Regions from separate parts of the Paenibacillus sp. FSL K6-1230 genome, predicted to be linked through region 2. Evidence: riboswitches for the same ligand, from Rfam matches in the RefSeq annotation. Region 2 holds a riboswitch; each other region holds the start of a gene.
What was found. Region 2 has a riboswitch for cyclic di-AMP ahead of MKX74_RS04420 (hypothetical protein). Riboswitches for the same ligand answer to the same signal wherever they lie in the genome.
Positions count from the first base shown of each region.

Region 1: another riboswitch for cyclic di-AMP. It lies ahead of MKX74_RS22915 (C40 family peptidase); the one in region 2 lies ahead of MKX74_RS04420 (hypothetical protein).
Region 3: another riboswitch for cyclic di-AMP. It lies ahead of MKX74_RS12040 (C40 family peptidase); the one in region 2 lies ahead of MKX74_RS04420 (hypothetical protein).
Region 4: another riboswitch for cyclic di-AMP. It lies ahead of MKX74_RS00510 (C40 family peptidase); the one in region 2 lies ahead of MKX74_RS04420 (hypothetical protein).

Region 1 covers NZ_JBBOCK010000001.1:5,183,645-5,191,598, reverse strand. The annotation lists gene MKX74_RS22935 (glycoside hydrolase family 11 protein) at 34-1,116, shown strand; gene MKX74_RS22930 (saccharopine dehydrogenase family protein) at 1,950-3,149, shown strand; gene nspC (carboxynorspermidine decarboxylase) at 3,151-4,278, shown strand; gene MKX74_RS22920 (DJ-1/PfpI family protein) at 4,589-5,116, shown strand; cyclic di-AMP (ydaO/yuaA leader) riboswitch at 5,469-5,601, shown strand; gene MKX74_RS22915 (C40 family peptidase) at 5,607-6,077, shown strand; gene MKX74_RS22910 (S8 family serine peptidase) at 6,452-7,954, shown strand, end outside.
Region 2 covers NZ_JBBOCK010000001.1:1,014,348-1,022,301, forward strand. The annotation lists gene MKX74_RS04405 (amino acid permease) at 1-1,131, opposite strand, end outside; gene MKX74_RS04410 (LysR family transcriptional regulator) at 1,245-2,174, shown strand; gene MKX74_RS04415 (threonine aldolase family protein) at 2,376-3,485, shown strand; cyclic di-AMP (ydaO/yuaA leader) riboswitch at 3,968-4,151, shown strand; gene MKX74_RS04420 (hypothetical protein) at 4,357-4,971, shown strand; gene MKX74_RS04425 (discoidin domain-containing protein) at 5,366-6,757, shown strand; gene MKX74_RS04430 (Ig-like domain-containing protein) at 7,082-7,954, opposite strand, start outside.
Region 3 covers NZ_JBBOCK010000001.1:2,703,552-2,711,505, forward strand. The annotation lists gene MKX74_RS12015 (GNAT family N-acetyltransferase) at 1-103, opposite strand, end outside; gene MKX74_RS12020 (antibiotic biosynthesis monooxygenase family protein) at 107-451, opposite strand; gene MKX74_RS12025 (LysR family transcriptional regulator) at 569-1,456, shown strand; gene MKX74_RS12030 (Asp23/Gls24 family envelope stress response protein) at 1,691-1,939, shown strand; gene MKX74_RS12035 (GNAT family N-acetyltransferase) at 2,073-2,681, shown strand; cyclic di-AMP (ydaO/yuaA leader) riboswitch at 2,991-3,128, shown strand; gene MKX74_RS12040 (C40 family peptidase) at 3,133-3,609, shown strand; gene MKX74_RS12045 (sensor histidine kinase) at 3,762-4,958, shown strand; gene MKX74_RS12050 (response regulator transcription factor) at 4,961-5,611, shown strand; gene MKX74_RS12055 (hypothetical protein) at 5,778-6,026, shown strand; gene MKX74_RS12060 (response regulator) at 6,331-7,954, shown strand, end outside.
Region 4 covers NZ_JBBOCK010000001.1:105,140-113,093, reverse strand. The annotation lists gene MKX74_RS00520 (M1 family metallopeptidase) at 1-705, shown strand, start outside; gene MKX74_RS00515 (hypothetical protein) at 718-1,563, shown strand; cyclic di-AMP (ydaO/yuaA leader) riboswitch at 2,102-2,239, shown strand; gene MKX74_RS00510 (C40 family peptidase) at 2,245-2,745, shown strand; gene MKX74_RS00505 (GNAT family N-acetyltransferase) at 3,014-3,514, shown strand; gene rbsK (ribokinase) at 3,619-4,584, opposite strand; gene MKX74_RS00495 (4a-hydroxytetrahydrobiopterin dehydratase) at 4,679-4,978, opposite strand; gene MKX74_RS00490 (hypothetical protein) at 5,118-5,411, opposite strand; gene motA (flagellar motor stator protein MotA) at 5,671-6,465, shown strand; gene motB (flagellar motor protein MotB) at 6,458-7,255, shown strand; gene rluF (23S rRNA pseudouridine(2604) synthase RluF) at 7,431-7,954, opposite strand, start outside.

The sequences.
Region 1 (7,954 bases), 4.2 Mb from region 2:
AGCCATATTCTGATCAAAGAGGAGGACAATTCAATGCCATCGAAAAAAATGAAGTTATTTGTCACGATGCTGCTTGGTTTTGCGATGATTCTACCCACAGCCAATGTGCAGGCTGCAACGACGATTACGTCCAATGAGATTTCAACCCATGACGGCTATGACTATGAATTTTGGAAGGATAATGGTGGGTCTGGAAGCATGACGCTTAATAGCGGCGGCACCTTTAGTGCGCAGTGGAACAATATCAACAATATTTTGTTCCGTAAAGGCAAGAAATTCGACGAGACCAAGACGCATCAGCAACTTGGCAATATCGCGATTAATTATGGCGCCACCTTTCAGCCGAACGGCAATTCGTATCTTACAGTCTATGGATGGGCGGTAGACCCACTCGTCGAATACTACATTGTTGATAGCTGGGGCACATACCGTCCTACAGGAAGCTATAAAGGGTCTGTCAGTATAGACGGAGGGACCTATGACATCTATGAGACGACGAGGGTTAATCAGCCTTCGATTAAAGGTGTAACAACCTTCAAGCAGTATTGGAGTGTCCGAACCTCAAAAAGAACAAGTGGGACGATATCAGTGAGCGAGCATTTCAAAGCGTGGGAAAGCCGCGGCATGCCGATGGGCAAGATGTATGAAGTAGCTTTGACTGTAGAGGGATATCAAAGTAGCGGCTCGGCCAATGTATACAGCAATACACTTACGATTGGAGGCAGCTCTGGTGGCGGTACGACTCCTCCAGTTAGTGCTACGAGAATCGAAGCGGAGAATATGACCAAGAGCGGTCAATATACGGGGAATATCAGCTCTCCATTCAACGGGGTGGCTTTATACGCCAACAATGACTCAGTGAAATTCACCCAGAATTTTGCAAGTGGTACCCATAACTTTTCGCTGCGCGGTGCATCAAGTACCTCCAATATGGCCAGAGTGGATCTGAAGATCGGTGGGCAGACGAAGGGGACCTTCTACTACGGAGGAAGTAATCCTGCAGTCTACACGTTGAACAACATCAGTCACGGAACGGGCAGCCAAGAGATTGAGCTAGTGGTCACAGCTGATGATGGCACATGGGATGCCTTGATTGACTATTTGGACATCCATTAATCGTGGGCATCAAATGATGTAGTAATTCAAAGTAGCAGTAATGCATTTGTGGATACTAAAATAATGGACTTGATATGTATTAAAATCAGATCCCGGTGGGCTTGTTCCACTGGGATTTTGGCATGAATATAGGGAAATAGGCATATTTATAGACTTCGCTACACTTACCAGGGATGAATGATTTCTGGTCTACACAAAAATTTTACAAAAGAAATTTTAAAATTTGATTGCTTTTTGAGTTTCGTTTTGATAGCATACAGAAGTGTGATTTGGAAAGCTAATATTCAAGGAAGCATGCTTCGCTCATCGCGGTTGTGATGGAGTGCTGATATGCTCAAAATATATCTGGATCTTTCCAAGCAGATAATTGTTTTGACCACTTCTTGAGTACAGGAAGTTAAGGCCATACGGACAGCCGGGTCAAATGCCGATTGGCAACTTTTGGTTGCCTTATTGATTGAGTTAAAAGCTCAAATTTTATAAGTTGGTTACTTTACAACCAGTGCATCTGCACATCAACTTGTGAAACGGTCAATAAGAGTGATAAAGGCGAATTATTTGCTATATAGACTCTGATCCTACTCAAAGATATATTTTGAATATTAAGAAGAGCTTTCTGCCGTAATGTCGAATGACTGTTATGGCTGTGTATGTGCATGACCTCATGTCATGGACATGTTATGCTTCATTAATATTTGTATATATCTTAAGCAAGTGTTGTGCGCGAATGCTGCGTTTTGCACTTGCTTTTTTTGTTGCTTTTTTTGGTGATAATTGTAAATTAGACAACGAGTGTATTGATGAAAAATTACTTGGATTAAGGAGAGATGGACATGGGAAAAGCGCTTATTATCGGATGTGGCGGCGTTGCATCAGTAGCCATTCATAAATGCGTTCAAAACAGTGAGGTATTCGAGGAGATTTGTATCGCAAGTCGAACAAAATCGAAATGCGACGACCTGAAGGCAAAATTGGATGGCGGCAAAACCAAAATTTCGACGGCGCAAGTCGACGCCAACAATGTGGACGAGCTGATTGCTCTGATCGAAGATTTCAAACCGGACGTTGTAATGAACCTGGCTCTGCCATATCAGGATTTGACAATCATGGACGCTTGCCTTGCGACCAAGACGAATTATATGGATACAGCGAACTATGAGCCGGAAGATACGGCAAAATTCGAATACAGCTGGCAGTGGGAATACCGTGAACGCTTCAAGGAAGCTGGCATTACAGCACTGCTGGGTAGCGGATTCGATCCAGGTGTAACCGGCGTCTTCTCCGCGTATGCCCTGAAGCACCATTTTGACGAAATTGAATATATAGATATTCTGGACTGCAATGCAGGGGACCACGGCTATCCGTTCGCTACGAACTTTAACCCTGAGATCAACATTCGTGAAGTATCCGCTAACGGAAGATACTGGGAGAATGGCGAGTGGATTGAAACGGCACCAATGGAGATCAAGCGCGTGTATGACTTCCCAGAAGTTGGGGAGAAGGATATGTACCTGCTGTACCATGAGGAGCTGGAGTCTCTGGCTGCCAACATTCCAGGCTTGAAACGGATTCGCTTCTTCATGACGTTCGGCCAAAGCTACCTGACGCACCTCAAGTGCCTGGAGAATGTTGGAATGACCTCCATTGAGCCGATTGAGTTCGAAGGCAAGCAAATCATTCCGTTGCAATTCCTGAAGGCAGTACTGCCAGATCCGTCTTCTCTCGGACCTCGTACAAAGGGCAAGACGAATATCGGCTGTATTTTCCGCGGTAAGAAAGACGGCAAAGACAAGACGTATTATGTATACAATGTCTGCGATCATGAAGAGTGTTACAAGGAAGTGGGCTCCCAAGCGGTGGCTTACACGACTGGTGTGCCAGCGATGATCGGGGCAATGATGCTGATGACAGGCGAATGGGATGCCAAAGGCGTATACAACATTGAAGAGTTCAATCCAGATCCATTTATGGACGCGCTGAACAAATGGGGACTTCCGTGGAAGGAGAGCTTCGATCCGAAGCTAGTGGACTAATATGAAGTTTGAGGAATTGCCAACACCCTGCTATGTAGTAGACGAGGGACTGTTGGAGAAAAATCTGAAAATTCTACGCGGTGTCATGGAACGTACGGGCTGCAAGATCGTACTGGCACAAAAAGCTTTCTCCATGACAACGATGTATCCGCTGATCGGTGAGTATCTGAGTGGCACGACGGCAAGCGGCTTGTATGAGGCGCGTCTAGGCTACGAGGAGATGGGGAAGGAGAATCATATCTTCTCCCCGGCATACCGTGAGGATGAGATTGATGAGATCATCGAGATCTGCGATCACATCATCTTCAACTCCTTCTCCCAATTGGAGCGCTTCAAGGATCGTGCTCTGAAGGGCGGCAGAAGCATCGGACTGCGCATCAATCCGGAATGCTCCACACAAGAGGGGCATGCGATCTATGATCCATGCTCTCCTGGCTCCCGCTTCGGCGTGACGCTGGAGCATTTCCGTCCAGAGCAGCTGGAGGGCGTAGAGGGTCTGCATTTCCATACGCATTGCCAGCAGAACTCGGATGACCTGGAGACAACCCTGAATGCGGTCGAGGAGAAGTTCGGTCCATGGCTTAGTCAAATGAAATGGATCAATTTCGGTGGCGGACATCATATTACCAGAGAGGATTATGATATCGCACGCCTTGAGAAATGCATCAAGCGCATGCAGGAAGTATATGGTCTGGAAGTCTATCTGGAGCCTGGCGAAGCGATTGCTCTGAACGCAGGCTATCTGGTGACTACGGTGCTGGATACACTGCAAAATGGTATTGATATTGCGGTACTGGATACGTCCGCATGCTGTCATATGCCGGATGTTCTGGAAATGCCTTACCGCCCGCCGCTGTTCGGATCTGGCGAGGTCGGTGAGAAGCCGCATTTGTACCGTCTTGGGGGACAGACTTGCTTGACTGGCGATATCATTGGCGACTATTCATTCGATCAACCACTGAAGAGTGGTGACCGTCTGACCTTCGGGGATATGGCGATCTATACGATGGTGAAGAATACGACATTCAACGGAATGGCATTGCCAGCCATTGCTGTGCAGCGCAAGGACGGAGATTGTGAAGTCGTACGCCAATTCGGTTATAATGATTTCAAGATGAGACTGGCTTAATCTGACCAAGTAGCAGACGTTGTATCATCCTGATCATATACCGTTTCATAAGCTAGGGTACTGCAATGCAACCACGCACTAGTAATATAGATTTGAACACGAGAGGGGTGTCCTAACAGGGCGCCTCTTTTCGTCGATTCAACCCCGATATATAGCCGCTGTTCTCGACCACGCCCTCGTATTCTGATGCTGATCATGTGAAAGTGTAATCTCTTGATGCTGCCTCTCATCATGCAAGGCTGGACAAATGTACATTAGATGGCGATACTTGAAATGAGCAGGGATATATACATAGAAGGTGAGTAGATGTATGATGCACACGCATGTGTTGATTTACAACGGATATGTAAGCTTCGAAATTATGCTGGCAACCTACCTGATGAAGACCAAGGGCGACATTGTCACGGTGGGCCTATCCAGAGAGCCTGTGAGATCTTATGAGGATTTGGTAGTTATGCCGTCAACTAGCCTGGAAGAGATCAACGTAGCAGAGATTGATCTATTGATCATACCCGGAGGGGACACTAGCGCATTACTAGAGCACACACGGCTAGCAGCGCTTGTTCAGGAGTTGGACAAGCAGGAGAAGTTCATTGCAGCCATCTGTTCGGCTACAGACCTGCTACAGCACTATGGAATACTGGAGGGCAGACATGCTGTAACGAATGCTGCTACCCATATTGAAGATCTGGTCAGGGTGGATCGTAATCTAATTACAGCAAGAGCGAACGGCTATGCGGACTTTGCCATTGAGCTCGGGCGCATGCTGAATATCTACAAGGACGAGGCCGATCTGGAGGAGACCATTCAGTATTTCAAATATCATCGAAATGGATAGATTACCATGAGGAAAAAGAAAATAGGAATAAGTTAACTCTCTTGAATGTCAGGAGGGTTTTTTTGGCATGTGCATTGCACTATGTTAGCTGTATTTATGTCTTGTTTATTACAATTCCGTAATCTTATTGATATTAAATGGAAATTAATATAATTGGATCAATAGATAATTTATGAAGAGGAATAAGCATGGGGAACTGATTGGAACTCCTTGTTTTATTTGATTTTTTCGTTAAGTATATACGTATTAGTTCTGAAAAAGTTGTGCATTCACGAATAAAAATTAGTAATTTTTATTAAGATTGACAAGCCACTAGTAAATATATTAACATGTACATGGTTACAAAATATTAACTTATTCATTGCCGAATTTCATCATTGAAAACGGGGGAACCAGTGTGGGTGAATTATTCTCGTATGCAGGGAATATAGGGAACCTTTAACCGAATCCTTAAGCTAACTCCGTAGGCATCAAAGGAGGAACTACGTTCGTGAAGAAAGTCATCTTGTCCCTGCTCGGAGCGGCTGTTCTTTTTACAGGTACTGCTGCAAGTACATATGCCAGTGAGGCAAAATTGGTTCAGGAGGTCTCCCAAGTAAAGGGGACTCCATATAAATATGGAGGAACGACCTCCTCCGGGTTCGATTGCTCAGGTTTCGTAAGATACGTATTCAACCAATTCAATCTGAGCCTGCCGCGCACCTCGGCACTTCAGGCGAAGCAAGGGGAGGTCGTTGCCAAGAGCAATCTGCGTCCAGGAGATCTGGTATTCTTTAACACGAACGGTCGCGGCATTTCGCATGCAGGTATATATGTAGGAAATAATAAGTTTGCACATTCCTCAAGCAGCAAAGGTGTGACCGTCAGTAAGCTGTCCAACTCCTATTACAGCAAGCGCTATGTGACGGCTAGACGTGTAGTTAGCGAGACCAGCTATCAGAAGATGGTAGCTATGAACTAAGGCTTGGAATCATTCGAGACTCACAGCGAAGCTGCTGTGGGTCTTTTTTTGTGCACACCTAACTTGAGAATTCATATTTGCTCTAATGCAAAAGGGAATATTTGCCGATAAAGAGTAGAAGTGTGTTTTTTATTTTTTTGTTATCGCCAAGCTTAACTGAGTACTTGTAGGAAAGCTATTGCGCGGTCTGTCTGCTATGGAACGTACTTCGCTAGACCTTTTGTTCAAGAGAACAACAGAATCTATTTCACGACGTATCTATAATTGGAAAGCAAGCTTGGGACTGACAGGGACAGATCGTGGACGAGCGTTGGTTATGTTACACAACTACGCAGATGAAATAGGTTCAAAAATAAGGATATTTAAAGGGTGGTATGATGAAGAAACAACGATTGAGAAAGATTGCGGCTTCGATATTATCGCTGACTCTTCTGGCGGGAGTGACTGAATTTGTGGTGCTGACGCCATCTTCAATTCATGCGGCTTCAGCATGGGATCTGGAAGCTATGAATGTGCCTGAGGCTCACGCAGCAGGCATACTTGGTCAAAGTGTGAAGGTTGCTGTGCTCGATTCGGGCATGAACAATCATGTGGAGCTTGACTCTCCTGTGCAACAAATAGATTTGTCGAATCAGCCAGGCTCTTCTACCAGTAATGATCTTTTTGGTCGGGGAACTCAGGTAGCGGGTGTCATTTCTGGTGATAATGTGGGTGTTGCACCTTCTGTACAATTATATGTAGCTAAAGTTACTAAGGATGATGGGATTACGGAAGCAGATTCACTGATCCAGGGTATAAACTGGGCAGTAAGTAGAAACGTGGATATTATTCATATTAGTCCTGTTCTTAGCGATCTAACTAAGGAAGCTCAGTTGCGTACAGCTATCAAAGCAGCCACAGATGCAGGAATTCTGGTTGTAGCTGCTGCTGGAGACGGAGGCTCTATTGCTGGTAATGATGATACCGTTGAGTATCCAGCAAAATATGATGGAGTAGTAGGTGTAGGTTCTATTAATAATCTGAATCAGCGTGCAGACTCCTCAGCTACAGGTGCATCTCTGGCAGTCGTAGCTCCAGGTGTAGCAGTAAGGACGACGCAGTCTGGATCTACATATACTACAAGTAACGGAACAGCGATCGCTGCTGCACATGTAACCGGATTACTTGCATTATTAAAGTCACAAAGTCCAACGCTTTCAGCGTCGGACCTGCGTACACAGCTATTTAATAACGCAGAGGATCTGGGTGCTGTTGGAAAAGATGAGCGTTATGGTCATGGTCTCGCCACCTTCAAATTACTACCAAAAGAAGTAACCGAATTGGAGGCGGTAAGAACTACACAGACTAGTACGGTGCTGACCTGGAAGAAACCAACTGATCAGGCTTTCAGTCACGTGAACATCTATAATGATCAGGGAGTCAATGTTCAGCAGGCCGTATATAACGAAGAGTATCCTTTGATGAATCTGGATGAGGATACCCAATATACCTACATCGTAAAAACGGTATACAATTCCAAAGGGACTCCAGTTGAATCCAGCGGGCAGTCGGTGACGTTCAGAACGGATAAGACAACAAACCCGACTAATCCAACGAACCCAACGAATCCGACAAATCCAACCGATCCGGTAGATACAACGCCACCAGGCAAAGTGACGAATCTACGTGTTACCTCCAAAGGTCCGGATTTTCTGGAGATAGCCTATGCTCGACCAGCGGATTCGGATTTCAAAGAATTTGTGATCTATGTAAACGATCAAGAGTATGGAAGAACCAGCCTGAATAATATTAAAATTAACTCTCTGCAGCCTAGCACAAGTTACAAGATTGAGGTTAGAGCTGTGGATACGAGCGGGAATATCTCTGTAGATAACGAA
Region 2 (7,954 bases):
GCCGAAGCGATTGCCCTTCAGGAGACGGACCCCTGCAGCACAGCCGCCCAGATAGGTCAGGATAAAGGAGGCATTCGGTAGCTGAATCAAGGTCGTTAGCGACACGAGTCCACTGCCATACAGGAACATGACCAGGATGAAGCAGAGGCTCAGGAAGCCCAGCGCTCCTATCGGTGTAAGATATTTGCTGGACAGCTTGCCCATCCAGCCAGGGGCCGCTCCTTGTCTGGCCAGGGCATAGGCGACTCTGGAGGACGCGCCGACGTAGGCAATGATCGTAGCCATGCAGATGAACAAGCCCGTAGCCCCGGTCAGCACAGCTCCGTATATGCCAAGCGGCTGGCTGATGATCCAGATCAGGGAAGCATCTGAGCCTGCAATGATATAGCTATTAGTAGCTACTGTAGCCAGTGCTGTCATGAAATACAGGACACCTACGAGCAGCGCGGCGATGGTCACTCCGCGAATGGCAGCACGCTGTGGGTCCTTGAATTCCTCAGACAGATGGGACACAGCCTCCCAGCCGATGAAGCACCAGAACAGCAGCGCTCCAGCCTGACCGACACTGGTCCAGCCATGAGGCGCGAAGGGAGTCAAATGCTCCACGGACATATAGGGTATCGCTGCTATGAAGGTGAACAGCAGTACGGCCGTAATAGACAGGACGACGGCCACCTGAATGCGTCCGGCCAGCTTCATGCCGATCCAGTTGATCAGCAGCGCGACCACGATGGTGATAGCGGCAATGGTGATACGCGCCCTCTCGCCAAGCCCGAGGGCGGCGGTCAGGTAGCCAGCACCAGTCAAGGCGGCTACAGGTGCGCCAATCGGCACGGACATCAGGAAGAACCAGCCGATCAATGCCCCGGCCCGTTCACCGAAAGCTAGCGTTACATAATGGGATACGCCCCCGGCATTGGGGTATTTGGCGGAGAGCAGCCCCATACTGAGAGCCATCGGTAGAATCAGCACAATCATCAGCCCCCAGGCTGCCAATGAGGCAGGACCAGCCACCTCGGCGGCAAGCCCAGGTACGAGCAGGATGCCGGAGCCCAGCACCGCACTGATATACAGGGCAATCGCCTGCGGCATTCCGATGGTCTTGTGCAGTAGCTTGGATTGGGATGTCATTAGCGTTATTCCTCTCTTGCTTTTTTTATCAGCGTAACAGACAATATACCCATCTGAAAAACGGAAGTTTTGAATGTTTTCCATTCGAAAAACCGATGGAAGGACTGATCAGCATCGAATCCCGACATTTATTCACCTTTCTGGTCGTTGTCGAGACGGGCAGCTTTACCAAGGCCGCATTGAAGCTGGATTATGCACAATCTAGTATTACCTCGCAGATTCAGGCTCTGGAAAATGAGCTGGGGAAGCCCCTTTTTGACCGTATTGGTCGTACAATTCGTCTAACTACAGCAGGAGAGCGATTGCTTCCGTATGCACAGGAAATCTACCGCATGCACGCCATGGCAGAGAATGCTCTCAGTACGGACGTGGAGACGAGTGGAACGATTCGTATCGGTGCGCCCGAGTCTCTGGCTGCTTTTCGTCTACCCTCGATTATTCGAGAATACCGGGAGCGGTATCCGCAGGTGCGCATCATTTTGAAGCCAGGGTTATGCTGGGAGATGCTGTCCCTCCTTCGAGCAGGTGACCTGGACGTAGCCTTTATCCTCCAGCCAGAGGCAGAGGAGAGGGATCTGCATATTGAGACGCTGATACAGGAGAACATGGCGCTTATCGCTGCTCCGAATCATCCACTCGCGGGTTCTCTAATGGTGGAGCCCGGACAGCTGAAGGAAGAGAGTATTCTGTTCACCGAGTCAGGCTGCTCCTACCGGACTTTATTTGAGAGGCATCTGCATCAATCCGGAATCGTACCCGATCCGAGTCTTGAGTTCTGGAGCATCGAGGCTATCAAGCAATGCGTAGCGAATGGATTAGGCTTGTCCTTCCTCCCCTACATCACCGTCCACAAGGAAATACAGGATGGCAAGCTGGTGCGCTTGAACTGGAACGATGATGGGCAAAGGGTGGCTACTCAGCTGGTATACCATACGAAGAAGTGGCAGTCCCAGGCTATGCTAGCCTTCCTTGAGACGGTGAGGCAGCATGCACCACGGTGGCGCGAGGAGCAGGCGGGACTGGCACAAGTGACGAATCTATAAGACAGACAGCCTGTGGTTACCTAGAGTGACTTAGAGTGACCTAGAGTAACTTAGAATGACCTAAAGTGACCTAAAGTGACCTAAAGTCACTTGAAGTGACCTTGAAGTGACCTGAAGTCACCAAAAGTCACTCCGCGGGCTGACCCGCATGATTTCTTCATGAAAAATATTCATTATGGCATTCGAAGGAGTGTATTCAGTATGGCGGAATTGTCCTCGTTAAGAGAAGCCTATCGTCAGGCGCCTTACCCGCTCGGCGGCCATCATGACCGGAAGCTTCGTGTACTTACCGAAGCGTTGGAACAACTGGACCCTGAGCTGGATAGCGATATGTATGGCAAAGGAGAGATTATTGAGAATTTCGAGCACCGTCTTGCACAACTGACCGGGAAGGAAGCGGCGGTGTTCTTTCCCAGTGGGACAATGGCGCAGCAGATTGCCCTGCGCATATGGTGTGACCGGGTCAGCCTCAAGCGGGTGGCTTATCATCCACTGTGCCATCTGGAGATTCATGAGGAGGATGGACTGAAGGAGCTACATCATATTGAGCCTATTTTGCTGGCTGACGAGCATCGTCTGATTACGTTGGAGGATGTGCAGGCACTGGATACGCCCGTGTCCTGTCTGCTGCTGGAGCTGCCCCAGCGTGAAATTGGCGGTCAGCTTCCCTCCTATGAGGAACTGGTGGCGATTGCGGATTACTGCCGTGGTCAGGGCATCCGACTGCATCTGGATGGAGCCAGGCTGCTGGAGGTAACACCTTACTATGGAAGAACTGTGGCAGAGCTGTGCGGCTTATTTGATAGTGTATACATTTCCTTCTATAAAGGAGTCGGCAGTGTTGCTGGTGCAATTCTAACCGGCAGTGCTGACTTCATAGACGAATCCAAGCGCTGGAAGAGGAGGTACGGTGGAGACCTGATCAGCCTGTATCCTTACATTCTGAGCGCAGACTATTACCTGACACAGCGCATAGGCAAAATGGAGCACTATTATCTTAAGGCGAAGGAAGCCGCAGCTCAGTTCAATGCCTGTCACGCCACGCGCACGCTACCCGAGGTGCCAGTATCGAACATGTTCCACGTTCACTTCGAGGTGTCGCAGCAAGAGCTGGAGCCGATTCTGATAGCCGTCATGGAGCAGTCTGGTATAGGCTTCACTCCATATCTGCATGCGACAGGTGAGAATAGCTGCTACTACGAGCTGAGTCTAGGCGATCGTTACGCCGATATTCCTAAAGATCGCTTGCACGAGGGCTTCCGTCTGCTGGATCAGGCTCTAAGAGAGCTCAGGGAAGAGCTAGGTAAGTAGCTAGGTAAGTAGCTAGGTAAGTAGCTAGGTAAGTAACTAGGCAATAACTAGTATCTTGACCGTATACGTTTTTGAATTTGAATGATCTTGTAGAGAGCGTGGTTAGCGGAAAACGGGGAAGCCCTAGAGAAACGGAGTGCCCATCTTTAAGCTTGCTGTTCATCAGCTTTTCAATTTCGTTCGAAAGAACAGCAAGCTTAACAATGGTCGACAGGGCTCCCCGCTTGCAGCGGATCTACACGCATATTGGAGCTAGTCAAGCTTGCTTTGCTGTTCATATCTACGTTGCCGATAGGCCAATGCATGACTTGCTATGCAGCCCCGAATGTCTAGAGATGTAGCAAAATCGAGAGATACAAAGATCATACGCCCTTTGTGCTGGCCTTGCACGGTTTTAGCGTGAAATATCGTTAATTCTGACCGGAATCGAGGTTTACTTTGCACCGCGTTGGGAGTATATTTTAGCTGTTTCCACGAATTGAATACGCAAGCCGCTTAATTTCCGTCATGGAAAGCGGGGGAACCAATCAATGGCTACTTCATTGTCTTAGATCCGGCCATTATGGGGTGAATCCTGAATAGATGCAGTTGGCATCTTGACAGGTAGGGCGACTCTTACCGCCCGAATCCGTCAGCTAACCTCGTAAGCGTATGTAGAGGGGATGAATACAATGTGACCGCCGTTGGAGCCACAGAGGATACCCTTTGTGGTTTTTTGCTGTGCATTTATATGAATCTGAATGCGTGGCTAGAGCGAGTGTTCGTTACAGCTGCAAGGATGAGGACCAGGTCTTTGTCTGTAGTAGTACCGATTGCTTAATCAAGAGGCTAAATATATGGAACGGATTGTACAACGAAGGAGTGCTTAGTAATGAAAATGGAGCGAACAGGACACGGGACGTCGAAGCGGACAGTAGTGCAATCTACTACTACCTTGAATAGAAAGGACACGGGACTGCCCACGGTAACGACGGAAGGCCCCGGCTGTGAACAGAGAAAGGAGGAGGGAGCGGATCATGACGACGGCTACGACTCTGGAAGCTCCTGCACAGGCACCAGCACTAGAGCGATAGATTATGACAAGCTGCAGAAGGAAGGCTACATTGTGGTCTGTGCTCCGACAAGTGAGGGCGAGGAGTTCATTAAGCTGCTGAGATACAGAGGGGAAAAGGTCGCCGGTCTGACCAACAATGCGGAGGAGAAGACCCGACTGGAGCGCCTTGGTGTCGAGCATACAATCATCGTGAACACCAGACATGAGCAAACATGGGTAGTTCCCTCTTTCCCGGTCAAAAAGCTGTATATCTTCGAGCGTAGCCTGACACAGTGCTCACGGTATATTCAAATTTGCCGTTCATGGACGTGTGGGCCGCTAATAGTTATTACAGATTCCAGGCATTCCCGGCTCATGTACAAGAGTCTGGGTGCTGATGACGTTCTCTATTGCCACCGGGCTGATGCGATCCTGCATACGGAGACGATGTAGCCACTTATGGCTCACTGCTACTACCTTGCCCGAAATCTGACCCTGTTGAGCGTGGATAACAGCAGTCGACAGGGCTCCCCGCTTGTAGCGGCTCTATACTCACATTCTATAAATTTTCACAAGGAAATATAAATAATCTATTCCAAAATTTGAGATTTAATGTAAAATGAAAGAAGCTATGCTAGAGCATGGCTTCTTTTTTAAGTGTATTGCAGCGATGATGCCTATGGTTTTACTTTCTGCCCCCAGAGAGAATGTTGTCGGCATTATCGTCTGCATACGCTTCTGTTGCTCGGATGATACATAATGAGAATTTTAGTAGGAAGAGACAGCTAGAAAGGATGATCCGACGTAGAGCTAGCATTTTACCAAAATCTGAGTGGAGGGATTAGTAGTGAGAATAAGAAAGAAAGCTTGTCTGGCTGTACTATCAACCAGTCTGCTGTTGACGGGAATGGCTCTCGATGCCGGTACTGCAGCAGCTGAGGAGAACATGCAGGTGTCTGCCTCTCGAGAGGCTTCGATTGGAGACGCTTCGCTGCAAGCGGCATTGGATAGCATGCCCACGGCGCTGCGGCCTTCGATTGAGTGGGTGTATACGAATCGGATGCTGGTGGAGGATTCCGTAAGCCGTAAAAATCTGATCTTCGATCAGATCTATGCAGGCAAGGGGACCTTGAATTACGTGGTCCGCTGGCAGTCAAGCAAGAACCTGACACGCGAGCAGCGTCAGAACATGGCGAGTATGATGGAGCGGCAGATTAACAATTGGACCAAGCATCTGGAGGGCTACGATGGCTGGCCATATGGACATATACCAGTCAAGATTGTAGGCTGGGCCGTAGCTGACTCCAGACAAATTCTGGACAGGCAGCCTGATGAGATCGTCTACACGGATACGATTCGGGACGACCTGAGTCAATCCGATCCTCGTATTCCGGCACAGCTGCCAGTAGCGCCAAGAGAATTGTCGCGCTTTGAGAACTTCCACAATTCGGGATACGTCTATCCAGGTGGTCTGGACAAGCGCTTCGACATGTATTTGTGGGGGACAGCGAACTTCGGCGGGGGGGCCGGAGGAGACTGGGGACAGCGAATGTCCGATGATTACATCCTGAGCAATCTTCGTGCCCAGGAATCCGAGATTATCGAGCATGAGATTGGACACGGCTTTGGCTTGCCTGACTTCTACCAGGCGCATGAGCGTCCACCAGGAGGATTCCCGGTACCAACGATCATGTGGGCAGGTAATTCCAGAACTATAACGAATTGGGACGTTTGGATGCTACGCTACACCTGGAGTCAATTGAAGCAGGATCAAGCCCGCTTCCCGACGGCGCCAGTCACTAATCAACCAGCGAATCTGGCAGGACAAGCCAGTGTATCTTCTTCTTATACATCGCCGTGGGAGAATGTACAGGCTTTGAATGACGGCGATGAACCGACTCATTCCAATGATCGCTCCAGTCTGGTGTATGGTAACTGGCCAGAGACAGGGACGCAATGGGTCCAGTATGATTTTGACCGGGAATATACCTTCTCACAGAGCGAAGTGTACTGGTTCAAGGATGGTGGAGGTATTGATGTACCGAGTGCCTATACGATTCAATATTGGAATGGATCAGATTGGGTTGAGGTACCGCGTCCTAACGGCTACGGCCTTCAGGTCGATACGTACAATCGTACTTCCTTTAATGCGATCAGCACGCGTGCACTGCGTCTTGTGATCGAAGCGAAGGCTCCGGCTTCAACAGGAATTCTGGAGTGGAAGGTCATTGGGGAGTAATGCTAATTGCTTAGAGCAGACGTTAGGCTGATCATGGGATCAATGTTAACTAAGTCTTAATCACGAAGGTGCATTCTAGTAATCATCGTACTCTCTCTTTTAACAGATAATCGGATATAAAAACATGTAGAGACCGTCTTCTTGGTAAAGGATGGAGTAGTCCATCCCATGAATCAAGAGGCGGTCTTTGTTTGTGAAGCTAAAAAGCCATCCCTCCAGTCAATGACTTCAGGGACGGCTTTTTGGTAGTGCCAGATCAGTCTGCGAGGCAGACAGTCTGTTAATTATTTTACAGCAATGCTGCCTAATTCACAGTAATTTCGCCTAATTTACGGTAATGTTAATCGTAATGGTCTTCTTATTCCATTTGGCTTTAACGGAAGCCTTGCCCTTGCTGACAGCGGTAATTCTACCGTTATTGACAGTAACAATATTGGGCTTGGAGCTGGTCCACTCCACATTGCTGGTTACCACGTTCTTCTGACCTGTATCATACAAGGCGAAGATGCTGACATTGGTGCTGTTGCCTGGTGCAAGGGTGACCTTGCTATTGCCTGCAACGAGCTTTTTCAGAAGGGGCACAACCCGCACTTCAGTGACTACTTTCATATTCTGATAGGTCCCTGTAAGGGTAGCTTCACCTTGCGCGAGGGTCTTCACCGAACCATTTTTGACAGTGGCTACAGACGGATTGGAGGACACCCAGTTGACTTGCTTGGACAGATTCACCGTCTTACCACTGCTGTAATAGCCAGTTACCTTTAGCGGCTTGGATTTCTTGATATTCAGGTTCGTCACGGCCGGAGTGACCTCCATACGCACGATTTCATCCTCTATGGCAATTGGGACTCTTACAGTCTTGTCGCCATATTTACCCACCAAGGTCACTCGACCAGGAGTTACCCCGCGGATCGAACCATTCTCAAGCACTGCATTACTGCCTGACAAGGTCCATTTAATAGAACTCGTTACATTTTCCTGAGAACCACTAGTACGCGTAATTGTTACTTTTGGTAGGGATTGAGTTTTTCCTTTGGTGAATTTATAAGATTTTGGAGAAGCCACAATTGTTTTAATAGGCTCTTCCACTATGACATCTGACTGGGCTGTGAATCCTTGCCAAGCTGATGTTAGCCTCGTTTCTCCCTTGGCAAGTGCTTTAATAGAACCATCTTTCACAACAGCTACAGAAGAGTT
Region 3 (7,954 bases), 1.7 Mb from region 2:
CATGGTCATCCTGCAGCTTCACATAGTCCAGCTCCTTGTCTGGCCACATGACCTCATGTCGCAGCTGCCAGGCTTGTTCCTGGGCTATTGGCTGAATATGCACGTATTATCGACTCCATTCTGTTCCCATAAAATGATCTCGCTCTACCTTGCTGATCCGCAGACCGAAGCTTTCGTACCAGGATGACTTCCCTTTCTCCTGTGCGACCCGATGCAGGCTGTGCTCCTTCCAGGCGCGTATGTGCTCAAGGGAGCTCCAGTAGGATACGGTTATGCCGAAGCCCTCTGCAGATCGAACGCTCTCGATGCCCAGAAATCCTTCTTGCTGTGCGGCCAGCTCTACCATCTTGTCGCCCATGGCTTCATAGGCGGCCCCGTATTCATCGGTTCGCTGAGAAGTGAAAATGACGGCATAATAGGGCGGAACTGGTGTATGTGCAATAGTACTCATAATCTTGTCCTCCAGTCGGTTATATACTAACATGGATTATAGCCGTATTTTTTGGATAAATAAAATGAATGTTATTGATCTATTATATGAATTATATTCATGAACATGGGAGGGACAATGAGTCTATCGAAGTATGAAATTGTATTGAAGGTTGTGGAGTCGGGCAGTCTGACCAAGGCTGGCGAAGCTTTGGGCTTATCTCAGTCGGCTATTAGCCATGCCGTCTCGGGTCTGGAGCAGGAATTGGAATTGAAGCTGCTTCATCGTGGGCGTGCAGGGATCGTTGTTACTCATGAGGGGGCCAGGCTGCTCGACTATATGAGGGCTATACTGGACTTGCAGAAGAGGCTGCTACAGGAAGCGGACCTTATCAAAGGGCTGGAGACGGGGATTGTGACGATCGGGACCTTCACCAGCGTATCGATTCACTGGTTACCCCATATCCTGCAATCGTTTCAGACGCAATATCCGCTCATTGAAGTAAGGCTGCTGGATGGCGATTACCAGGAGATTGAGGGGTGGATTGCAGGTGGTCTTGTCGATTTTGGCTTCGTGAATATGCCCACAGATCAGCGAATGGAGCAAATGGAGCTGCACAAGGATGAACTGCTGTGCGTTCTTCCAGATGATCATAGACTGTGTGTGGAGGAAATGGTGACGGCAGAGCAGATTAGAAACGAAGCATTCATTATGCCCGCGAAAGGCTGCGATAGAGACCTACATAGATGGCTGCATGAGCAGGGCGGGAGCGTGCGGACCAGGTTCGAGCTGGAGGATGACCATGCGATTATGGCGATGGTGCAGAAGGGTCTGGGCATTAGCATCCTTCCAGGTACGATACTGAACGCCTTGCCAGAAGGGTTGGCAGTGCGACCGCTTGCGCCTCAAGCCTACCGCACGATTGGTCTGGCAGCGAAATCCTGGAAGAAAGGAAGTCCAGCGGCGCGACGCGCCATCTCGTTCATCAGGAGTACATTTTGCATGGAAGAAGACCATACATCATAAAGGTGATCGTACAGCGTAACCGCGGGCCATATAGCGTAAAGTTGAAAATATAGCTTGAAGATGACCATATAGCGTGAAGACATGGGTAGAGGATATCCAGGTAAGAGACCGCTGGCATGGATGCGCTGAAGCGAGGATATTTGCAAGAAATACAGAATTGATATAAGGTCCTCAAAGGCTGTAGTCTTCAAAACGGTTAGTAGGACGGTTATTGCTACATAAGGTGTAACAGCCATATCCACTAAGCTGATAGAGGGATTGGCCCAAAAAATGACCGGACAGAGTAGCGGAGGGATCAGTCTGACTAGCGACGAGACAAGTCTGGACATCCGTGTAGGCATTATTGTGCAATATGGAAGCCATGTCCACGAAGTAGGTCGAGAGCTTCAACGCAACATCAGAGAGACGATAGAGAGTCTCACGGGGCTAGTCATTCGAGCCGTGCATGTGGACGTGGAAGGGATTGTTATTCCCAGGGTCTGATGAACAGAGGGAGATAGCAACTAGTGACAAGTAAGACAGAATCTCTTGCTGAATATTTGAATAGAAGAAGTCATATCGGTATAACGGTCGGCATGTAATAAGTACGATAAGCAAGCAGTGAAGGAGTGATGACATGTCAGAAATATCAATTGTCAAAGCGCATCCTGACTCGCCAGCAGGGTCGCAGCTTAATCGGATGGCACTGGATTCGATGGCATATACTCTGGCTGGCTCGAGAGACGAGAAGATCATACAATCGACACTGGAAAAGCTCTGGAAGAACAGCTATAACCGTTTCAGTCATCAATATGCCTACGAAGCCAAAGTCGAAGGCAAAACGCTCGGCATAGTTACATGTTATCCCATAGGGCTGCTCCAGCAGTTAGCTTGGCCGACGGCGAAGAAGCTTTGGGCGCTCCGCAATTTGGAGCTGATCAAGTACAGCTTGCTACATCCAGGAGCTTTCTTTTCGATGCTGACTCTTAAAGAAGGCTATGAAGGGGAATACCATATCGGTACTCTGGCTACGCTGCCTGAGAGCAGAGGGCTCGGGATCGGTACACAATTGCTCCATTTTGCGGAACAACAAGCACAGCTTCAAGGATACTCAAGGAGCTCCCTGACTGTACGGCAGGACAATCCACGGGCGGCGATGCTATATGAAAGAGTAGGATACGTGGTATCAGGCAAGATGAATCGACCGGGCTTCTCCTTATTTCGCATGGTTAAAGAGCTCGTCTGATTATACGTTCGGCACATAACTGACTTCTCATATCAACACACAACTAGTGGCATCATCACCACTAATGGTATCATCACTGCTAATTGCGTCATTATCGCATAACCCCCCACTGTGCACTCAGAAACCGTAGCGTCGGCATCGGTTCTGTACAGAGGGGGGGGTTATGTCGTATAGTTGTGTGATATTGCAGGTGATATCGTTGATGATAGTGTAATGGTTGGGGAAGGATTCGAAAAAAATTGTAACTTTTTCCGATATGCATTTGACAGAATACCTCAACATGTACTACATTATTTATGGTTACAAAACTTTAATAATTTGCCGAATTTCATGTATGTGAGAACGGGGGACCCCGATTTGGGTGAATGAATCTGCTGGGCCGCAGATATTCTAGGTGACCTTCAACCGAACCCTTAGCTAACTCCGTAGGCACCGAAGGAGGATTTTTCAGTTGAAAAAGTGGTTAACAGGCGCATTGGGAGCAGCTATACTCTGGTCTTCCTTGGCAGGAGTCAGCTCCGCAAGTGCTGTAAGAATTGAAAGTCAGGTTGATGAATTAATTGGCACCCCGTACAGAATGGGTGGAACGACTACAGCGGGCTTTGATTGCTCCGGATTTATTTTATACATAATGGAGAAGTATGGTGAAGATCTGCCGCGGACCTCGCAATCCCAGGCCATGGCAGGAACTGAGGTCGACCAGGATGACCTGCAAATAGGAGATCTGGTGTTCTTCAACACGAATGGACGCAGCATCTCTCATGCTGGCATTTATATGGGTGACAATACCTTTGCCCATTCGTCGACAAGCAGAGGCGTTATTATCAGCAAGCTGTCCGAGAAATACTATAAGGATCGTTATGTAACTGCAAGACGTGTAGTATCTGAGAGAACCATGAACAAAATGACAGACGAGATTCATCCATAATATGTACAAGCATTAATAAGCGAAAGTACATACCACGATTGCCCGAACGTACACAAATTTGCCCTTGTGTACGTTTTTTTATTGGACTTTTGCAGGTATTATTAGATTATTATTGTTATGGCGGCCCTATCGGAGGCAGCAAGAGGTGAAGAATGAATTATAGCAAAAAAATTATGCTGATTGAATCGGACAAGCTTACGCCTTCGCGAATCCCAGTCATTTTGCTGGTCGCGCTGGTGTATGCTCATGTAATGATCTCGCAATATATGGCTGAGCCGCTGCTGCTCAGGAGCCTGTTATTCTCCTGTCTTATGGGATTGCATGTTGCTTGCTACTGGTATTCTCACCAAATGGTCAGCTACAAGCCCTGGTTGTACTTTGCGTTACAGGGAGTAATTATCGTGGCGAGTGCCTTGGTACTTCCGCACGGCTTTTATGGTATCCTCATCGGGTTAATTCCCGTCTTAATCGGGCAGAGCGTGGGGGTCTATTATCATCCGCTCAAGGTGTCCGTACTGTTCCTGGTGCTGTATTCCCTGTTCGGGGTGCTGATTGTGTGGCTGAAGGATGCGGAGGGTGTTGGCTTTTTATTTCCATTCTTAATTAACATAATCGTCGTTGTAGTGGCCTATGCTTCGTTCTTCTTCAAGCAGGTTCATGCCAGGGTGCAGGCGCAGACATTCCTGAGAGAGCTGGAGATGGCTCATAAGAAGGTTGAAGAGCTTACACTTGCCAACGAACGACAACGTATGGCACGTGACCTGCATGACACGCTTGCACAGGGCCTGGCGGGAATCATTATGCAGCTGGAGGCGATAGACGCCCATTTGACCAAAGGTGGCACGAAGCGAGCCCACGAAATTGTACAGCAATCTATGTCACAGGCACGACGTGCACTTGCCGAGGCAAGGCAGGCAATTGATGACCTAAGATCTCAGCCTGCTGTGGAGATCGACTTTTCTGAATCTGTGCGTGAGGAGATTGAGCGATTCACGCTGGCGACGGGGATTCCTGTCCAACTGGAGCTGGACCTGAAGGGTACATTGCCTATACTTGTTCTGGAGCATGGGCAGCATATCATTCGAGAGTGTCTGACCAATGTTGCCAAGCATGCGCACGCGCGCCATCTCTTTATTCGTATTGTCCAGTATGAACAGCAGCTACTCACTGTCATTCGGGATGACGGCAAGGGCTTCAACACTCGAATGATCGGGAAGAGGGTCGGCCATTACGGGCTAATCGGCATTAAAGAGCGTGTACGACTGCTGGGTGGGACTATTGAGATTGAAAGCACTACCCAGAAAGGAACAACCATTGAGATCGAGGTGCCTATTGCAAAGGAGGCCTAGGTATGAAATACAAAGTACTAATTGTAGATGACCACTGGGTGGTCAGGGAAGGTCTGAAGCTGATTCTGGAGACAGACCAGCAGTATGAAGTGATTGGTGAAGCAGAGGAGGGGCGAACAGCACTCCGTCTGATGGAGGAGCTTGAGCCTCATGTTATTCTGATGGACCTGAATATGCCTGTCATGAGTGGTCTGGAGACGATGGAGGCTATGCGGGACAGGCAAATGACAACTCCAGTCATTATATTGACCACATATAACGAGGATGACCTGATGGTCAAGGGACTATCTCTCGGTGCCAAAGGGTATCTGCTTAAGGATACGAGCCGGGATAATCTGTTTCGTACCCTTGAATCCGCTTTACGTGGGGAGACGCTGCTGCAGCCGGAGATTACAGCCAAGGTATTTGCCAGCACGCTCAGACCAGCCTCCTCGGCTTCTATGCACCAGGAGCAATCGCTAATGACAGAGAAAGAGCTAACAATTTTGCAAGCTGTCGCCCGTGGCTTTCGCAGTAAAGAGATTGCCTTTGATCTCGGCATATCGGAGCGGACTGTCAAGGCGCATCTCACGAATATTTATAATAAGCTAGGTGTAGATTCCCGCTCAGAGGCCGTGGCGGTATCCCTTGATCGAGGAATTCTGCAGTTATAGCCGATATAATCTACCGCCCGCTCGTACATGAAGGTTCTGCCCTTATGTACGATTTTTTTTCTTTTATACCGCGGTAGAATAAATTATGTGAGAAATGGATTGGAAATTGATATATTCTATGATATAAGGAATTATTTTCTAAACTTAGCTTCAAGGAGGAGAGACTATGGAATCGTACCAAGCACAAGCAAGCCAATTGAAGGATGGGCAACATCTGCAGCAATCTGAATCAGCACATGTACATGAGTCGGATCAGCACACGGTAGAGCCTGAGGAGCAATTGGGATTACAGCTATTCTTTGATGATCAGTTTTTTGATATATTCATACACCGACTTCCCAAGCTTGCTGAGATGGTGAGCAGAGAAAGAGATCATAGCGATCATGGACTCCTCTCTCTTCCTACTGTGAAATAATCAATGAGCCATTAAACATGAATTCGTGAGTTCGTGTTGAATCCAGAGGATAGCAATAAGAAGACGAAATCACTATCAGAATGCAATATTACATATAATCAAGCTATAGTATAAGAGAAGCCGCCGTGTGCAAGGGGCTTTTTTTGTTCGTTTGTTCAGAGAAATCAGTGAAATCACGTCTTGCCTTTGCAAGTCGTGATTTTGTTGTTTTTCTGATTTGAATCCAGAGTATATAATCGAGATAATCATCTATATCCAGTCTCTCAGTCACATACTGACAGCTGCATACGGGAAGGAGTCATGTATGGAAGCTATAAAATTATTACTGGCAGATGATGAACCGATCATTTTGCGTGGCTTAAAAAAGCTTCTGGCGTGGGAGGAGCTTGGCTTAACTATATCGGGTGAAGCGGGAGACGGTGAGGAGCTGCGTCAGCTGATTGCTGTTCATGACCCACAGCTAATCATTAGTGATATCAGCATGCCTGGAGGCAGTGGACTCGAGATTATGTCAGAGCTGAATACGTCGGGACGCCACATCAAGGTCATCTTCATTAGTGCCTTTCAGGAGTTCAGCTATGCTCAGCAGGCTGTTCAACTGGGTGCGCTGGATTATCTGGTGAAGCCTATTAATAAGAATCAGCTTGAAGCTGTTGTCAAAAAGGCCGTATCCATGATTCGTGAGGAGAGCATGGACGAGCGTAATAAGGAAAAGCTGAGCTATTACGAGAAGAAGAATCGTTCAACCACCATTGAGCAGCTTCTGGACGGGCTACTGAATGGTGATCAGAAGGCACTGGCTGAACTGGAGGACATCGGAGCATTGGGAACCAGTCGATATGCAACGGTTAGTGTACTGGAGATGGATGAGCAGTCAGATGGCTCACGCTGGGATGAGCGGGAACGAAATCTGGTGCATTTTGCGTTATCCAACATTATTCGGGAGACATTGGAAGGTCTGGAGGGGACGAGAGAGAAGGGGCTCTTGCTGTTCAAGGATGGACGCTTTGCTCTCTTGCTGCAGCATGATGATTCTCAAGCACCGAATGAACTGGCGTTGGATCTACTCCACAAGGTTCAGAGCTACCTGAAGCTGAGGGTATCCATAGGTATTGGTCAAGCTGTGACACGCATTGGCGAAGCCAAGCAATCGTACCGCACTTCCCTGAAAGCGCTTGATCTAAAATATTTTATCGGCCCTTATCGTGTAATTAGTCAGGAGGATCTGAAGAAGGAAGAGCTGATGAGTGGTGATGTGCAGCCCGCACAGTCTATCTCAGAGCTACAGTCCAAGCTGGCGCAGGCATTGCCTGCGCAGGAGGAAGAGGCCATCCAGCACATGACAAGAGAGTTGCTGACGCAGATCTGTGTTCAGGCTGGATATAATAAAGGTCTTGCCATTACGACGGTATATAATGTCCTGACGGCTCTTAACCGGGAGATGATGAAGCTAACCGGAGGAGTGGAGGAGCTGCTTGCCGAGCAAGGATTGATGGAGGAACTAGTCCATTGCCCTTGTTATGCGGACGTTGAGCTTCTCATGATGACGATGCTGTCTGACATGCAGCAGCAATTGCAGCGCAGGCTGGCAGGTAAAGAAATCCTTGTGCTCTCCAAGGTTAAGAGCTATATCGAGGAGCACTATGCAAGCCAGATTACCCTGGAGTCCATGGCGGCACTCGCTTACATGAATCCATATTATTTTAGCAGCTTTTTCAAAAAGCACACCGGGCAAAATTTCAAAAGCTATGTAACCGAGGTCCGGATGGAACAAGCGCTCAAGCTGCTGCTAGAGACAGATCTCCTGGTATATGAGATTGCTGAGCGCGTAGGCTATAACCATGTAAGGCACTTCAGTGACATGTTCAAGAAAAAATTCGGCCAAGTACCGCAGGAATACAGACAGGCCTTTCGCAAGCAGCAGTCAT
Region 4 (7,954 bases), 910 kb from region 2:
TTCACTAGCTATGCTGAAGACCGCTTGATGGAGCAGGAGTATGGCTTAATTCCTAATCTGCCCTTACAGGCCAGTCAGATATCATCACCAGAGCCTTTGACCCGGGAAGCATGGAAATACAGCTCGTCCACGAACTACGCCCAGAACTCCTATCTCAGGGGAAAGCTGATTCTGTATTCCATTGAGCAGCAGGTGGGCAAGAACAAAATGAATACGATTATGCGCACCTATGCGCGCAAATTCCGCTTCAAGCATCCGACCTCGCAGGATTTCCAGTCTGTCGTGGAACAGGTTACCCATAAGTCCTGGAGCGATTTCTTTGAGCAATATGTGTACGGTAGTCAGATGGCCGATTTTGCGGTCGATCAGATAAGGACGAAGAGACTTGGAGCCGGCCGTTATGAATCGACAGTCACGATCTCCAAGCGCGGGGGAGATGTGCCGGCGGTACCCATTCAGATCACATTTGAAAATGGACAACAGCTCATGAAGTCCTGGAACGGTGCAGACAGCAGCGTTACCTATAAGCTCGAAGGCAGCTCACCAGTCGCTCTCGTTACCATCGATCCACTGCATACCATCGTACTGGAGCACAAGCATATCAATAACATGCTTCGGGCCCGGCTTGATGAGCAGGTCTCTATCCGCTGGAATCTAGGTATTACCAAGCTGATTGAGCTATGGCTTGGAAGTCTGTCATGGTGAGGTGTCTGCTGAATGCCTGCATATATTAAGGAAGGCTGGGGGCTGGTGTGCGCCCGGCTGCACATAGTCGTGATGTTGTTTTTATACCGTCTGCTCTGGGGTGTCTTCATTTACCAAGTTGTGCAATACGCTGTAGTCCCTATCCTGCTCCGCTATCCTGGAAAGGAGCAAAGCGAGCTGAACCAAGCGCTGTTCTGGATAGAGGGCCAGCTGGCGCTCACAGGAGAGCGTAGCGTCCAGACCTATATATGGGTCATCATTGTGATGGCGCTTATACGCATGATAGTGACCCCAATCATTCGCGCAGGTATCTACTACGCACTGTATGCCCAGAATGGAGAGCACGGTAAGCTCGCCTTCTTCCATGGCATGAAGACGACTTGGCGCTCATCCATGCTCTATTACTGGATTGAGACCTGCCTGATTTGGCTGCCTGGATACTGGATACTTCAGAGATTGCTTCCCCATATCGAAGGACTTCCGCAAAATCTCGCTCATCTTACCTACATCCTTCCTTATGTAGCCGCATGGATCGCTTATGGCTGGCTTATAAAGCAATGCATCCTACACATGCAGCTCGGCACTGTCAGCCACACTGGAGCCTGGGGAGCTCTCCTACGTTGTCTGCGGTATCTGCTTCCCGGGATGACGATATCCTTACTGCTCGGTCTGTTCTCCTGTCTGCTATTCCTTCTCTTTGGTGGTGTACAGTGGCTGTGGACAGGTCTCGCTGCGCTCATTCTTCAGCAGTTGTATCATGTGGTGATCAGTCTCTTCGGACTCTGGCACGTTAGCTCGCAATATGCACTCTGGCACTCTGTTGCTCCACCAGCTTCAACATCCAGATTGTCTTCATAGTAGTGCTCCCTCACATCAGTAGATATATAATGAAAACTGTACTAATATAATCGAAGCAGCCCAGCGACCGCCAGAATGTATCCCCTTATCGCTCAAGATTGATGTCAGTCTTCAGGAGTATCTGTTGTCCTGGGCATACGAAGAGGGGAAGCTATCTTCAAAAGGCGAGAAATTCTTTAAAGAAAATTTCAAGAAAAAGTATGAACTATTGGCAATGTTGAGGAACAAATCGTTGTAATCGTGTTTTGAAAAAGAGACATTCCTGAAGAAATCCACTGCACATACACGAAGGAATCTTGACCAAAAAGCAAGAAAAAACGTCTGTTCTTGTTCATAATTACGCATTATTTTTACAAAGAAAGCCCTTGCAAAAATGCTAGGGCTTCTTTTTTGTTACTTTTTGCTTTGAAACATTTGCCAAATTGATAATCCTTTGTTACAATAGTCGCAGTGATTGGATAGTAACAACTTTGTAATTTTTGCCGTGATGATTATGAATAACTTGTAATCTGCTGATATCGCTTGAATCTAGGTGCAAAATTATGTGTTGCCGAATCCTCGCACCTGGGGAGCGGGGGAACCAGTTTTGGGTGAATTGATCTTGTAACAGAGGGATCATAGGGGACCTTCTTACCGAATCCTTAAGCTAACCTCGTAGGCATTGGAAGGGGCTTGTCTTTTTTGAAGAAGAAACTAACTATCGCAGCTGTGAGCTTCGCGATCGCATTCTCCACTTTCTCCTTTGGAGCAGGAAGCGCTTTTGCGGACTCTAAGATGAATCAGGTCATCGATGATGCCGTTGGTACTAAATATCGTGCTGGTGGAACAACTCTTAACGGATTTGATTGCTCAGGATTCACTCAATTTGTATTCAACAAACTTGGCATCAAGCTGCCGCACCAATCCGGTGCACAATACAAGATGGGAACAGCTATCTCCCGCGCGGATCTGAGAGCAGGCGACTTGGTATTTTATAATACTAGCGGTAGAGGCGTATCTCATGTAGGCATTTATGTCGGCGACGGCAAATTCGCCCACTCCTCTTCTTCTCGTGGCGTTATTATCAGTTCTATGAGCGAGAGCTACTATGTGAATCGTTATGTAGGTGCAAAACGCATCATGAGTACAGACACTTATCATGAAGCAGCTGTCGACAGTGAAGATTTCGACGATGTGGAATAATTAAGCTAATTTTTCCAATAATATATCCAACGGATAAGACCGCAGATCATTCTGCGGTTTTTTTGTATTCTCTACTTCATTAACGATGTAAGTCAAAGAAAGGTTGCAGAAATTATGCACATAACCGAATGGTTATAACGTTCTATATAGACTATTTACCCCGCCGGCTAGCTTCCAAACATACCATCACGTAAGATGAGAGGTTGACTTGACCCACTCATTGGGGGATATTAAGCTAATATTCAAGATATGCAAGGAGTTGAAGACGGTGACATCTGAAGCAGGTGACTATCATGTCCTCCCCATGGAGGAGGCTCATGGAGCCATCATAAGCAGCTGGAAATACACTCCACCTTATGACATATACGGCTGGCTCCCCTGGGAGCAGATGAAAGCACTGGAGATTGAATTCGGTAATCCCGAGCTACGACAGGCCCAATATGCGGTTGTCTTCAATGCTACCGGCACGCTATGTGGATTTGTACAATTCTTTCCCATGGTTGGTGTTACCCGTCTCGGTCTAGGTATGCGCCCCGATCTGTGCGGACACGGACAGGGCAAGCATTTTGTCACAGCCATCGTTAATGAAGCCATACGAAGGAATCCGGAGAACGAGATTGACCTTGAGGTGCTGATCTGGAATGAACGGGCCATCCGTGCTTATCAGGCGGCAGGCTTTCGAATTACGGACACCTACGAGAGACAGACTCCTGAGGGCATGAAGCCCTTCCACTGTATGGTCTATCAGGCAGGTAGCCAGAGCGAATAATGCAAAAGGGAGCCGTGTTAGTGCACGACTCCCTTACATTATTCGCTATTTTTCTATTGTAATAGCTGTTCCCCAGCGGCCATAACTCTTCATCAGGTATTCACTCAGACTTGAGACTGCTTCTTCTGGAAGGCCTCGACCTCCACCGCAGTTGGCATACCCGATTGGGCTCCAAGCTTGGTGACGGACAGAGCGGCCGCAGCCATCGCATAGGATACTGCCTCATCGAGCGATTGCCCTCGTGCCAAGGACACAGCCAGAGCTCCATTAAAGCAGTCTCCCGCGCCCGTAGTGTCTACAACATCTACCGTATAGCCCTTCACATGACGTACTACGATGTCCTTACCAGCCTCCGGGATGGAGGCGTACACTGCTCCATCTGCCCCCAGAGTCGTTACTACATCGGCTCCAATGGATGCAGCCAGCTCTGCTACTGCGGCCTCGACCGCCTCACGTTCCTCCAACACCCCACGCCCGGTGAGCATAGCAAGCTCACTTCGATTAGGTGTGATCACATGCGTATTCCGCAAGAGCTCCTCGGGCAGGTTCTCCACGGCTGGGGCCGGATTCAGCACGACCCGCGCTCCTCCGGCAGCAGCTATACGTGCCGCCTCGGTCACTGTGCCCAGTGGTACCTCCAGTTGCAGCAGCACCAGCTTGGCCTGACCAATCGTCCCTGCTACCTCTTCCTCATGTAGGATGGAAGGGGTCAGCTGTCCATTTGCACCGGGAATGACGATAATCCGATTATCTCCGCCAGACAGCCAGATGGAGGCCGTTCCTGTCGTTTGCCCGGACAATCTGCGAATCTTCGTTGTGTCTGCGCCACTTGCCTGCAAAGAGTCGATTAGCTGTTGACCAAAGGCATCATCACCGACCGTCCCAACCATGTACGTAGACGCACCCAGTCTTGCAGCAGCAACAGCCTGATTGGCTCCTTTTCCCCCCGGAAGATAATACAGTGCCTCACCCGACACAGTCTCCCCCTGCTCAGGTGCACGAGTCGCCTTAACCACCAGATCCATATTCAGGCTTCCTACAACAGCAATAGTATCCTTGCGCTCATTCATCGTCTCGTTCTCCATCCTGTGCTAAGCACATAGTTGAGCCGTGAACCCTGTCCTCTCACAATCCAGGGCAGACCTCACGCATCCATGCCCAATTCTAATCAACTGCACGCATCTTCTCGTAGAGCTCATTAAATTGCTGAGCTTCCTTAATATCCACAGCTGTTATTCCTCCATCATCCCAGGAGGTTAGACGGAGCGTAACAATTTTATGATCAATGGTAATGAAGGGGTGATGATTAAAGGCCTCTGATATGCCAGCAACCTCATCAACGAATGCGATTCCCTTCATGAAGCTTGAGAAATTGAATTTGCGGATAATCCAGCGCCCCTCTTCCAACTCCCAGCCTTCGAGCTTCTCCAGGTGGGCCTCAACTTCTTCTTGTGTAAAAGGCATGATTCTCTACTCCTCTCCGCTAGACAAACCCCCGCCATTACACCTCTTCACAGCATTAGCTGCCTTCGATGGTGCAATGCGCCGATTAATATCGTGTTTCATATTACCATGACGATAGCCAGAATGCCACCAAGGGCTTCTATACCAGGGATACAACGGTAATTTCTTCCTCACCGATGAGGATATTAATCCGATGGTGTTCCGGATCATGAATGATGACCCCACTACCCACCGTAATAACGGGATTCTCACTCAGTGCATAGAACAAATCTTCCGCAAGCGCCTCATTCACTTCGTGCTGCTCTACCTGACCAAGGGCCCCCCATTCGTCCGACTCCATCTCAAAAAATAAATAGCTATCCGCAATCTGTCCTACGGCAGTTGTTAGCTCCCGCAAAATCTCTTCATATTCACGTCCATGCTTTACGCCCATCTTGGCCTGTTCATCCTTCCTGTAGCGGCTTCTGCTCCCTGCCCGGTTACATAATTTCCAATCAATAGATGCTCTTATGGGGACAAATTCAGTAAGCCAAAAGTAAGAATCGTACTTGTGCACTATATTATACCGGAAAATTGCCCTTAAAAAAAAAGCGGATTGTGTCGATAAATACTATAATCGCGTTTCAATACGCCGGGGCAAGGATGTCCTTTCGGCGTAGATTGTTAATAATTTCTCATGGATGAGGTGTATCATGCAAATTTCAACAATTATCGGGCTGGTACTCGGGCTAGTTTCGCTCGTTGTAGGTATGATTTTGAAGGGAGCTCCGGTTGTCAATCTGGTGAATAACCCTGCTGCCTACATGATCATCTTCGTGGGTACCGCCGCGAGTGTATTCATGGCCTTTCCTATGTCCGATATGAAAAGGATCCCTAAGCTGTTCAAGATTCTGTTCACCGAACAAAAGCTGCCTGACCGCAAGCAATTAATCTCTACCTTTATGGAATGGGCATCCATTACTCGTCGTGAAGGTCTGCTGGCCCTGGAGGCCAAAGTCGAAGAAATTGATGATGCCTTCCTGCGCGGTGGTATGCGGATGATTATCGACGGTAACGATCAGGAATTTGTAAGAGATGTATTAATGGAAGATATTAATGCCACAGAGGATCGACACCGTAGTGGTGCGTTAATGTTCTCACAGGCCGGCATGTATGCTCCTACGCTCGGGGTACTCGGTGCGGTCGTAGGTCTGATTGCAGCCCTTGCTGACCTTAGTGACATGGAGAAGCTCTCCCATGCGATCGCAGCTGCATTTATCGCTACCCTGCTCGGTATTTTCACAGGTTACGTCCTATGGCACCCGATGTCCAATAAATTGAAGCGTCTATCCAAAAAAGAAGTCGAAGTGAAGCTCATGATGGTTGAAGGTCTGTTGTCCATTCAATCTGGCGTATCCACGATCGCAATCAGCCAGAAGCTGACTGTCTTCCTGACTCCAACAGAGCGGGCAACCATGAGCGACAGGGAGGAGAGGGGCAGTGAGTAAAAAAGGTAGACATGAGCCGCATGAAGAACATGCAGACGAAAGCTGGCTGCTCCCTTATTCGGACTTAATGACCCTGCTGCTCGCTCTGTTCATCGTACTGTTCGGAATGAGCTCTCTGGATGCCAAACAGTTCGAAGAAATGGCGAAGTCTATGAGCTCCGCCTTCAATGGCGGCACAAGCGTTCTTGATTACAAATCTGCCAATCCTACAGATCCTACCGTAGATTTGGGCAAGAGCAAGCAGACGACCGATAACCTTCAAAAACAGCTGGCCAAGCAAGAGCAAGAGGACCTGGAGAAGCTCAAACAGCAGATGGATCAATACATCTCAAGCAACGGCCTCACAGATCTGCTCAGCACCAAGCTCAATCAGTCCCAGCTCATGATTACCATCGCCGATAATGCACTATTCTCATCAGGACAGGCTATCGTGAAGCCTGAATCACGCGAGATCGCTCTAGCTATTGCTACTATGCTGGAACGCTTCCCAGACTATGATATCATTGTATCGGGGCACACGGATAATATACCAATCTCCAACAGCCAGTACCCGTCGAACTGGGAGCTGAGTGCAGATCGAGCATTGAATTTCATGCGTATTCTCCTGCTGGACGACAAGCTGGACCCACGCAAATTCAGCGCTATCGGATATGGAGAGTATCGTCCGGCAGCCTCCAATAATGATAACGTAGGTAGATCGAAGAACAGACGTGTTGAAATATCCGTCATTCGTAAGTATCAGAACGGAACTCAAGTCATAAGTGCAACCTCAGACAACAATAATCCATAAGAAAAAGAGGCATCTCCTTGAACTCCATGAGTCAGGTGATGCCTCTTTTGCTGCCTATTTACTACCTTTTTACTACAAGCTTGAGGCCTTCGTGCTTGTCATGCTGCAAATATACTTGCTGGTGGAATTACAGGCAGAATACCTCTTCCCCAGCTTCAGACTTAGCACATATATGCTAAGTAAGCTTGTAATCGAGCAGCTGCCCCAGTTCTTGCTTCTCTGCCTGCGATAGATCACGCCAGCTACCTCTCGCTAGCGTGCCGAGCTGGATATTCATAATGCGAATACGCTGAAGACGGTGCACTTCGTAGCCGAACGCAGAACACATTCGCCGGATTTGTCGATTCTTGCCTTCTGTCAGTATAATACGGAATACTCGCTCCCCGACCTGAGTCACTTTGCAAGGCAAGGTACGCTGCCCCAGAATCTTTACCCCTGTGGACATCCCGTACAGGAATGAGCTTGTCACCGGCTTATTCACAGTGACGATATACTCCTTCTCATGACGGCCTTCTGCCCTTAAAATTTTGTTCACAATATCCCCGTCATTCGTCAGCAGAATAAGTCCTTCAGAGTCCTTATCCAACCGTCCGATCGGGAAGATTCGCTCTGTATGTCCTACAAAATCTACAATATTCCCTTGAATATGACTCTCGGTAGTGCTGGTGATGCCTACAGGCTTATGCAAGGCGATATAGA